3 regions of the Paracoccus sp. Arc7-R13 genome follow, and region 1 is predicted to be linked to each of the others. Evidence: riboswitches for the same ligand, from Rfam matches in the RefSeq annotation. Region 1 holds a riboswitch; each other region holds the start of a gene.
The links. Region 1 has a riboswitch for thiamine pyrophosphate ahead of EOJ32_RS01575 (thiamine ABC transporter substrate binding subunit). Riboswitches for the same ligand answer to the same signal wherever they lie in the genome.

Region 1 (3,190 bases):
GCGTTCAGGATGCGGGTCTCCAGTTCGGACAGTTCCACCGTGGTGAAGCGGATCTGGTTCGCGGTGGTCTGGCGGTGGATGAAGGTCTGGTTCAGCGGCGCGGCCATCATGCGTTCGGCATGGGTGGTCGTCGTCTCGATGAAATAGCCCAGGACGTTGTTGTGCTTGATCTTCAGGCTGCCGACCCCGGCCAGTGCCGCGTAATCGGCCTGCATCCCGGCGATGACGCCGCGCCCCTCGTCGCGCAGCCGCCGGGTCTGGTCCAGATCGGCGTCATGCCCCTCGGCCACGAAGCCGCCGTCCCGCGCCAGCAGCGGCGGCTCGGCCACCAGCGCATCGTCCAGCAGGTCAACCAGCGTCTCATGCCCGACCAGATCGCCCGCCGCATCGCGCAGCACGGGCGGCGCATCACCGGGCAGGCGCGCCGCGATGGCCGCGCCCTGCGTCAGCCCCGCCCGGATCGCGGCCAGATCGCGCGGCCCCCCCCGGTCCAGGGCCAGCCGCGACAGCGCCCGGTCGATGTCCGGCACCCGCGCCAGCGCGCCGCGCAGATCCGAAAGCAACCGCGCATCCCCCGCCAGCGCCGCCACCGCGTCATGGCGCGCCGCGATCAGCGCCAGATCGCGCGACGGTGCGCTGATCCGGCGTTCCAGCAGGCGCGCGCCCGGCGCGGTCACGGTGCGGTCGATGGCCGCCAGCAGCGATCCGTCGCGCCCGCCAGACAGGGCCTGGGTCAGCTCCAGATTGCGCCGGGTCGCGGCGTCGATCTGCATCGCACCGCCTGCGCGTTCGCGCATCGGCGGGCGCATCAGCGGCAAGCGGCCCTTCTGCGTCATGTCCAGATAATCGACGATGGCGCCCATCGCGGCCAGTTCGGCGCGCGTGAAGCTGCCGAACCCGTCCAGCGTCTCGACGCCGTACAGCGCACACAGCCGCCGCGTGCCCGCATTGCTGTCGAACGCGCTGGCGTGCAGGTCGGTCATCACCGCGCCCGCATCGCCGATCAGCTCCTCCAGCCCGGTGTCGCAGGCCAGGACCTCGCGCGGGGCCAGCCGCGCCAGTTCGGGGGCCAGACGCGGCAGGGGGCAATCCATCACCGAAAACGCGCCGGTCGAGATATCGACCCAAGCCAGCGCGCCCTCCTCGCGGACCACCACGAATGCCGCCAGGTAATTGTGGCGCCGCGCCTCCAGCAGCGATTCCTCGGTCAGGGTGCCCGGCGTCACCAGCCGCACCACGTCGCGCGCCACGACCGATTTCGACCCGCGCTTCTTGGCCTCCGCCGGGTCCTCCATCTGTTCGGCGATGGCCACGCGGAAACCCTTGCGGATCAGCGTCAGCAGATAGCCCTCGGCCGCATGGACGGGCACGCCACACATCGGGATGGGCTCACCCGCATGGGTGCCGCGTTTGGTCAGCGCGATGTCCAGCGCGGCGGCAGCGGCGACCGCGTCGTCGAAGAACATCTCGTAGAAATCGCCCATGCGATAGAACAGCAGCGCGCCGGGATTGGCCTCCCGGATCGCAAGATACTGCGCCATCATCGGCGTGGGCTGATCAGACATGTCCTTGGTCATGGGCGGTTTCTATCCGCTTGCGCGGGCGCGCGAAACCTCTACATTCGGGATCACCTCGGGGTGCCCCATGCGGGCTGAGACGCGACAGCGGACCCGTTGAACCTGATCCGGCTCACACCGGCGGAGGGAAGGTGCGCACCCCCTTCTTTTCGATCACCCGACAAGAGAGGCTGCCGATGAAATCCGTCCTGATCCCCGCTTTGCTGCTGGCCACCCCCGCCCTAGCCCAGGATCGCGTCCTGACCGTCTATGCCGGCGACAGCGTCACCAGCGAATGGGGCCCCGGCCCCGCCATCGAGGAGGGGTTCGAGGCGATCTGCGATTGCGACCTGCAATTCGTGACCGGCGACGTGCTGCCCCGCATCCTGATGGAGGGGGCGGGCACCCAAGCCGACATCGTCTTCGGCCTGAACACCGACATGACCGCGCGTGCCCGCGCATCGGGTCTGTTCGCGCCGCATGGGCAGGACACGTCCGACCTGTCGCTGCCCATCGCATGGGAGGACGACATCTTCCTGCCCTACAACTGGGGCGAGACGGCCTTCGTCTATGACAGCACCCGGCTGGAGAACCCGCCCGCCAGCTTTGCCGAACTGCTGGAGGCCGAGGACATCAGCATCGTCATCCAGGATCCGCGCAGTTCTGTGTCGGGTCTGGCGATGCTGCTCTGGGTCAAGTCGGTCTATGGCGATCAGGCGGGCGAGGCCTGGGCGAAGCTGGCGCCCAAGGTGCTGACCGTCACCCGCGGCTGGTCCGAATCCTACGGCCTGTTCACGGATGGCGAGGCGGACATGGTCCTGTCCTACACCACCTCGCCCGCCTATCACATCGCCGCCGAGGAGGACGACACCAAGCGCGCCGCGATCTTCCCCGAGGGGCATTACTTCATGGCCGAACTGGTGGCGCAGGTCGCGGGCACCGATCAGCCCGAACTGGCGCAAGCCTTCATGGACTGGGTGCTGACCCCCGATTTCCAGGCGACGATCCCGCTGGCCAACTGGTCCCTGCCCGCGAAACTGCCCCAGGCCGACTGGCCGCAGGTGATGCGCGACCTGCCCCGCCCGGAAAAGACCCTGTTCCTGTCCGAGGACGAGGCCGATGCCCTGCGCGCCCCCGCCCTGGACGAATGGCAGCGGGCCTTCCGCTGAGCATCGGCCACGCCATCGCGGGCGCGCTGGCCGCGCTGATCCTGGGCACGCTGGCGGCGGTGGTCTGGGTCGCGGGCGGGCTGTCGGGCCTGACCGAATGGGACCTGCGCGCGGTCTGGTTCACCCTGTGGCAGGCCGCGCTGTCCGCGACCCTGTCGGCGGCGCTGGCCGTGCCGGTGGCGCGCGCGCTGGCGCGGCGGCGGTTCCGGGGGCGCGGGCTGCTGGTCACGCTGCTGGGGGCGCCCTTCATCCTGCCGGTGATCGTGGCGGTCCTGGGCCTGATCGCGATCTTCGGGCGCAACGGCGCGCTGAACGGCGCGCTGGAAGCCTTGGGCCTGCCCGCCATCGGCATCTATGGCTGGCAGGGGGTGATCCTGGCGCATGTGTTCTTCAACCTGCCACTGTCGGTGCGGCTGATCCTGCAGGGCTGGCAGGCGATTCCCGCCGAACGCTTCCGGCTGGCCG
Region 2 (3,190 bases), 1.3 Mb from region 1:
GCGCGGCGCCAGTCGGCATGGACGAAACGCTCCGGAGGCAGCGGCTGCATGGCCTGGCGATCGAGCGTGTCGAGAAGGTTCTGACGCGCGGCGCCCAGATGACGGCTGACACGGGCGTTCATCTCCAAGTCGCCGTTAGCGAGTTTGGGCCTATGATGAATGCATTATCAAATGAGCCATGCGGTCCCGCACACATGCGAAACCGCATGAGGGTCATGTCGGCTCAGGTTTCCTCAACCACTCGCATGTATAGGTCGCCGCCCTCGCGGTATTTCTGCGCCATGGCGGCCATGCCCTCTTTCTGCGCCTCGGCACGGATGTCGTGGGAAATTCGCATCGAACAGAATTTCGGCCCACACATCGAACAGAAATGTGCGACCTTATGCGCCTCTTTCGGCAGGGTTTCGTCGTGGAAGGCGCGCGCCGTCTCAGGGTCCAGTGACAGATTGAACTGGTCCTCCCACCGAAACTCGAACCGAGCGCGAGACAGGGCGTCGTCGCGAAGCTTTGCCGCCAATTGCCCCTTGGCCAGGTCGGCGGCATGGGCAGCGATCTTATAGGTGATGACGCCTGTCTTTACGTCATCCCGGTCGGGCAGACCCAGATGCTCTTTGGGCGTGACATAGCAGAGCATCGCTGTGCCGAACCAGCCGATCATCGCCGCGCCGATGCCCGAGGTGATGTGATCATAGCCCGGCGCGATGTCGGTCGTCAGCGGCCCGAGGGTGTAGAACGGCGCCTCGCCGCAGACGGCAAGCTGCTTGTCCATGTTCTCCTTGATCTTGTGCATCGGCACATGGCCGGGGCCTTCGATGATGACCTGGCAGTCCTTGGCCCAAGCGATCCTGGTAAGCTCGCCCAAGGTCTCCAGTTCGGCGAATTGCGCTGTATCGTTTGCGTCCGCAATGGAGCCGGGGCGAAGCCCGTCGCCAAGGCTGAAGCTGACGTCATAGGCGCGCATGATGTCGCAGATCTCCTCGAAGCGCTCGTAGAGGAAGCTCTCGCGGTGGTGATGCAGGCACCATTTTGCCATGATTGAGCCTCCCCGGCTGACAATCCCCGTGACGCGATCCACCGTAAGCGGGATCATGTGCAGACGCACCCCCGCATGGATGGTGAAGTAGTCCACCCCCTGCTCGGCCTGCTCGATCAGCGTGTCGCGGAAGATCTCCCATGTCAGGTCTTCGGCGATGCCGCCGACCTTTTCCAACGCCTGGTAGAGCGGCACGGTGCCGATGGGCACAGGCGAATTGCGGATGATCCATTCGCGGATGTTGTGGATGTTGCGGCCCGTGGACAGGTCCATCACCGTATCCGCGCCCCAGCGGGTCGCCCAGACCATCTTCTCGACCTCTTCGGCCATCGAGGAGGTCACAGCGGAGTTGCCGATATTGGCGTTGATCTTGACCAGAAAATTGCGACCGATGATCATCGGTTCGGCTTCGGGATGGTTGATGTTGGACGGAATGACCGCCCGCCCGCGCGCCACTTCGTCGCGGACGAATTCGGGGGTGACGAAATCAGGGATGGCGGCGCCGAGGCTTTCGCCGTCGCGTACTATCCTTTCGCGGATCGCCGTGCGGCCCAAATTCTCGCGGATCGCGATGAATTCCATCTCGGGCGTGACGATGCCCGCGCGCGCATAGGCAAGCTGGGTGACCGCTTTCCCGTTCCGCGCCCGCAAGGGGCGGTGGCGGATGGGAAACTCGGGTGTTAGCCGGTCGCCTGAGGCAAAACCGTTGTCCTCGGGCTTCACAGGCGCGGAAGGCCGCGTTCGATCGCGATTTCGGCGGCCGGATCGGTATAGGGACCTGAGGAGTCATAGACCGTCACCGGCGGCTCGCCCGCGCTTGGATGCAAGGCGATCTCGCGCATGGGCACACGGATGTCGGGGTGCAGCACGCCCGGCCTGAACACCTTGACAGAGGCGGGCAGTGGTCCGGTGGTAACCGTCGGGGTTTCTTTAGATGTCATGTCGAGGCTCCTCGCGTCGCAGCATTGAAGACCCAGCACCGACGGGAGGGAATAGAATGCCCCACTGGTCGCATGCGACCGGAAAGGCATCCGCACCGTCCCTACGCCAGTATGAACTGGATCAGGTTCGTAGGGTCACAGCGCTGCCTTGCGGCCCAGCCGTATCTCAGCCCCTTGTCGGGACACCCCTGGTGAGGACGTAAGAATGCGAAAGGGTGCCTCTCTTGTCAATTGACCTCAACGACGCTCCAAGGATCGAAATCGTTCAAGATTCAAACCTCATTTACCACTTGGGTTAACCGGCTGCTTGGTCGGCATAGCTGCCGCTTGGCGGCGTCCTGGCGTTCATATTCGGAGAGCCTGATTGTACGCTGACCTATCCCCTATCAGGCGCTCCTACGAAAGATTTCAAAGTGGCGAGCCGCAGAACTGGCGCCGCGCGTTGCAATGCGGAACAGATCCGCACGACGACACTCAGCACCTCGACGGATCGACACGACGGGGAAACCTTGCCTGCCGGTCACACAGCGTTTGTGCCACTTCTTCATGCTGACAGCCGCCGAGGCGGAGGTGTCCCTTACCTTTGCTGGCGGCAGAACCAAGGAATGTATTGCAGCCGACCAGGCCTCGACGTTCTGGACAAAGGTCGAAATCGCTCTTGATAAAACCGGAGCAACCAATCTGTATAAACTCAATCGTTCGTTGGCGATCCCGGTCGGTTCTTATTAGCCGACGCGATTCAGAAAATGGCCAGCCGTACCTGTTCGTTCTTTTCAGGATAGAACCCGCTGCGACAAGACGGAAGGTCATGTCGTTTTGCGTAGGGAGGGCCATACCGATGTCTGTCAAAGTCACGTTTGCCGACTTGAAGTGGTTCAAGGGAATGCACGATTTCCAGACCGACGCGACCCCCGTCGCTAAGCTCTTGATCCTCAGCGTCCGCACCCATCATGAGTACGGGCGCCGTGGATGCGCGGCCCAGACGTCAGTCCGTTGGCCGAGGCGACGAGAGCGTCGCGGTCTATCTCAAAATGCCGATAAAGATCGCCGATGGTGCCGGTCTGTCCGAAATGCTCGACACCGTGTGGAATGGTAGCATGGCCTGCGACCGAACCCAGCCAGGCCAGCGTAGCGGGATGCCCGTCAATGACTGTGATTAAGCGGCATTGGCGCGGCAGATCGCCCAACAATCTCTCGACATGGCTGATGGCTTGGC
Region 3 (3,190 bases), 1.2 Mb from region 1:
TCCTGCAGGACCGACGGGGACGGGTATTGGGCGGTGCCCAGCATCAGCGCGTTGGGCAGGGTGACGCCATAGAAATCACGCATCGCCTATCCTCCCTGCATGGGTGCCAGGACCTCCAGCCGGTCACCGTCGCGCAGCGCCTGCGTCGGGCGGGACGCAGCGGGCAGGAAATCACCGTTCAGCGCCGTGGCCACGCGGGCCTCGCCCCAGCCCAGTTCGGACAGCGCGTCGGCCACGGTGGTGGCGGCGATGTCGCGGGGGGTTCCGTTGACCTCAATCCTCATGGACCAGTTCTCCCTTGGTTTCGGTGATCATGTAATCGGCCGCCTGGCGCGCCAGCGCGGGGGCCATCAGGTATCCGTGACGGAACAGCCCGTTCAGGTGCAGCACCCGCCCTCGGACGGTCACGCGCGGGATGTTGTCCGGAAATGCCGGGCGCAGATCGGCGCCCATCTCGACGATGGCGCTCTCTGCAAAGCGGGGGTCCAGCGCATAGGCCGCCGACAGCAGTTCCAGCACCGACCGGGCGGTAGGGCGCGCACGGGATGCGCTTTCGATCTGGGTCGCGCCCAGCATGAACAGGCCGCCCGCGCGCGGCACGATGTACAGCGGATGACGCGGATGCAGCAGGCGGACCGGCCGCGTCAGGGCGATGTCGGGCGCGTGCAGAACGACCATCTCGCCGCGCACGCCGCGGAGGTCGGGCAGGGCGGCCGACAGTCCGCGGGCATCGATCACCGGGCCTGCGACGTCGCCGGGCTCGGCGGTCGCGCATTCGATGCCGATGCCGCGCGCGGCCAGCCACGCGACCAGGTCGGCCAAGGCACGTCGGGGGTCCAGATGCGCCTCGGTTGGAAAGATCAGGCCGGGCCGGGGCTGCAGGTCTGGTTCCAGATCGGCGCTGTCGCAGGGGTGATGCGCCGTGGCACGGCGCGCAAAGCGGGCCAGTTCCGCCCGGTCGCGGTCCAGCGCCAGGACCAGCGTGCCGCGCCGCGTGACGGGCGTGATGGCGGACCAGGCATCGGCGGCCTCTGCGCCAAGGCGGGTGATCACGGGGTCGGCGGTCACGCCCTCGCACTGCGGGGCCAGCATGCCGCCGGCCCACCATGAGCAGCCGTGTGGGCCAGGCGCGCCGTTGCGGTCCAGGATGCGCGGGATCAGGCCGCGCCGCACCAGCACATGGGCCGCGAACAGCCCGGCCACGCCCGCGCCGATGATGGTGACATCAGCCATGCGACCAGACCGCATGGAAATGATGCACCGGCCCGTGCCCCGACCCCACGCACAGATCGTCCGCCGCCGCGATCGCGCGTTGCAGATAGCGGTGTGCGACCCCCACCGCCTGCTCCAGCGGCAGGCCGTGTGCCAGGCCTGCGGCGATGGCCGCCGACAGCGTGCAGCCGGTGCCATGCGTGTTGCGGGTGGACAGGCGTCGGGCGCTGAAGGGCGTCGCCCCCTGCGCGGTCACCAGAAGGTCGGTGCAGATCGCGCCGTCGCCATGCCCACCCTTCATCAGCACGGCCCCCGCGCCCATGGCGCGCAGCGCAGCACCCTGTTCGGCCATCTGGGCCGGGGTGGTGGCCGGGGCACAACCCAACAGGCAGGCGGCCTCGGGCAGGTTCGGGGTCAGCAGCGTCGCGCATGCCAGCAGGGCACGCAGCGCGTCGGTGGCATCGGGCGGCAGCAAGCGGTCGCCCGATTTCGCCACCATCACCGGGTCCAGCACGATGGGCAGGCCGCAGCCGTCCAGACCCCCAGCCACCGTGGCGATGGCCTGAGCCCCGCCCAGCATGCCCAGCTTGACCGCCCGGACGTCCAGATCGTCCAGAACGGCACGCATCTGCCCTGCGATCATCGCGTGGCTAGCGGGTTCGACCAAAGCCACGGTGCGGGTGTTCTGCGCCGTCAGCGCGGTCACCACGCTGGCGCCATAGCAGCCAAGGGCCGAAAAGGTCTTCAGATCCGCCTGAATGCCGGCGCCGCCGCCCGAATCGGACCCGGCGATGGTCAGGGCAATGGGTGCTGTCACGTCGTCCCCCATATTGTGGCGGGTCGTGACCGGGCAAAGGGGTGGGGACACAGAGCGGGCCGATGGCCGCGCGGATATCTACACCGTTCCCTCCGCCGGTATGACCCGGATCAGGTTCGATGGGTTGGCTGTCGCCTCTCAGCCCCTGACGGGACACCCCAACGGTTTGCCCCCCAAGGCTAGGCGCGGCGGGCGCGGGGCGCAAGGGGGGCTTTTCGCGCCCGCGCGATTGTCGCAGGATGGCGGGGCAGCGGATGGGGGACAGATGGACAGGCGCGGGCTGGAGATGACGGTGCTGATGTCGCCGGACATGGCGAATTTCAGCGGCAAGGTTCATGGCGGCGCGCTTTTGGCCTGCCTAGATCGGGTAGCCTATGCCTGCGCGTCGCGCTGGTCTGGAGAATATGCGGTGACCCTGTCCGTCGACCAGGTGACCTTCAAGGAGGCCATCCACGTGGGAGAGCTGGTGACCTTTCGCGCGCGGGTGAACCATACCGGCCGCACATCGATGGAGGTCGGCATCCGGGTCGAGGCCGAGAACATCCGCCGTGGCACCCGCAGGCATACCAATTCCTGCTATTTCACCATGGTCGCGGTCGACGAACGCGGCCATCCTGTGCCGGTCCCCAAGCCCGAGCTTGAGGACGACATCGACCGCCAGCGCTGGCGGTCGGCCGAGGTCAGGCGGGCCATGCGGCGAGAGATCGCGGCCCGCCAGGAGGCCGCGTCGAACACCCCCTGATTGGGCGTGGACTTTGCGATCCAAACCGCGTAGGGAACCGCCTTTGGCCCTGCTAGTCCGGGGCGGCGGGTGCAGGGTGGGCCGGTCGCAGCGACGATAGGTGCCGCTCATCGGGTCGCTCACGGCCCCCGCATTTTGGCGAATCACATGACTGAACTGAATTTCCCCGCGCCGCTTCAGGCGGCGTTGGCCGACAAGGGCTATGAGACGTTGACTGCCGTGCAGTCGGCGGTGCTGGCGCCCGAGGCCGCGGGCCGCGACGTGCTGGTCTCGGCCCAGACCGGGTCGGGCAAGACCGTGGCCTTTGGCCTGGCGATGGGCGCGGACCTTCTGGACGGCGACCGCATCATCGCGGGCGAGCTGCCGCTGGCCCTGGCCATCGCGCCCACGCGCGAACTGGCGCTGCAGGTCGCACGCGA

Region 2: it holds a riboswitch for thiamine pyrophosphate, as region 1 does, so the genes downstream of both, thiC (phosphomethylpyrimidine synthase ThiC) here and EOJ32_RS01575 (thiamine ABC transporter substrate binding subunit) in region 1, are expected to answer to the same signal.
Region 3: it holds a riboswitch for thiamine pyrophosphate, as region 1 does, so the genes downstream of both, thiD (bifunctional hydroxymethylpyrimidine kinase/phosphomethylpyrimidine kinase) here and EOJ32_RS01575 (thiamine ABC transporter substrate binding subunit) in region 1, are expected to answer to the same signal.

What each region holds. Positions count from the first base shown of each region.
Region 1 covers NZ_CP034810.1:318,862-322,051, forward strand. The annotation lists gene mutS (DNA mismatch repair protein MutS) at 1-1,565, opposite strand, end outside; TPP riboswitch at 1,624-1,723, shown strand; gene EOJ32_RS01575 (thiamine ABC transporter substrate binding subunit) at 1,754-2,725, shown strand; gene EOJ32_RS01580 (thiamine/thiamine pyrophosphate ABC transporter permease ThiP) at 2,704-3,190, shown strand, end outside.
Region 2 covers NZ_CP034810.1:1,633,469-1,636,658, reverse strand. The annotation lists gene EOJ32_RS08115 (hypothetical protein) at 1-122, opposite strand, end outside; partial or broken gene thiC (phosphomethylpyrimidine synthase ThiC) at 224-1,974, opposite strand; TPP riboswitch at 2,055-2,174, opposite strand; gene EOJ32_RS08100 (1-deoxy-D-xylulose-5-phosphate synthase N-terminal domain-containing protein) at 2,907-3,190, opposite strand, start outside.
Region 3 covers NZ_CP034810.1:2,384,778-2,387,967, reverse strand. The annotation lists gene EOJ32_RS11905 (thiazole synthase) at 1-83, opposite strand, end outside; gene thiS (sulfur carrier protein ThiS) at 87-284, opposite strand; gene EOJ32_RS11895 (FAD-dependent oxidoreductase) at 274-1,233, opposite strand; gene thiD (bifunctional hydroxymethylpyrimidine kinase/phosphomethylpyrimidine kinase) at 1,226-2,041, opposite strand; TPP riboswitch at 2,100-2,200, opposite strand; gene EOJ32_RS11885 (acyl-CoA thioesterase) at 2,295-2,771, shown strand; gene EOJ32_RS11880 (DEAD/DEAH box helicase) at 2,919-3,190, shown strand, end outside.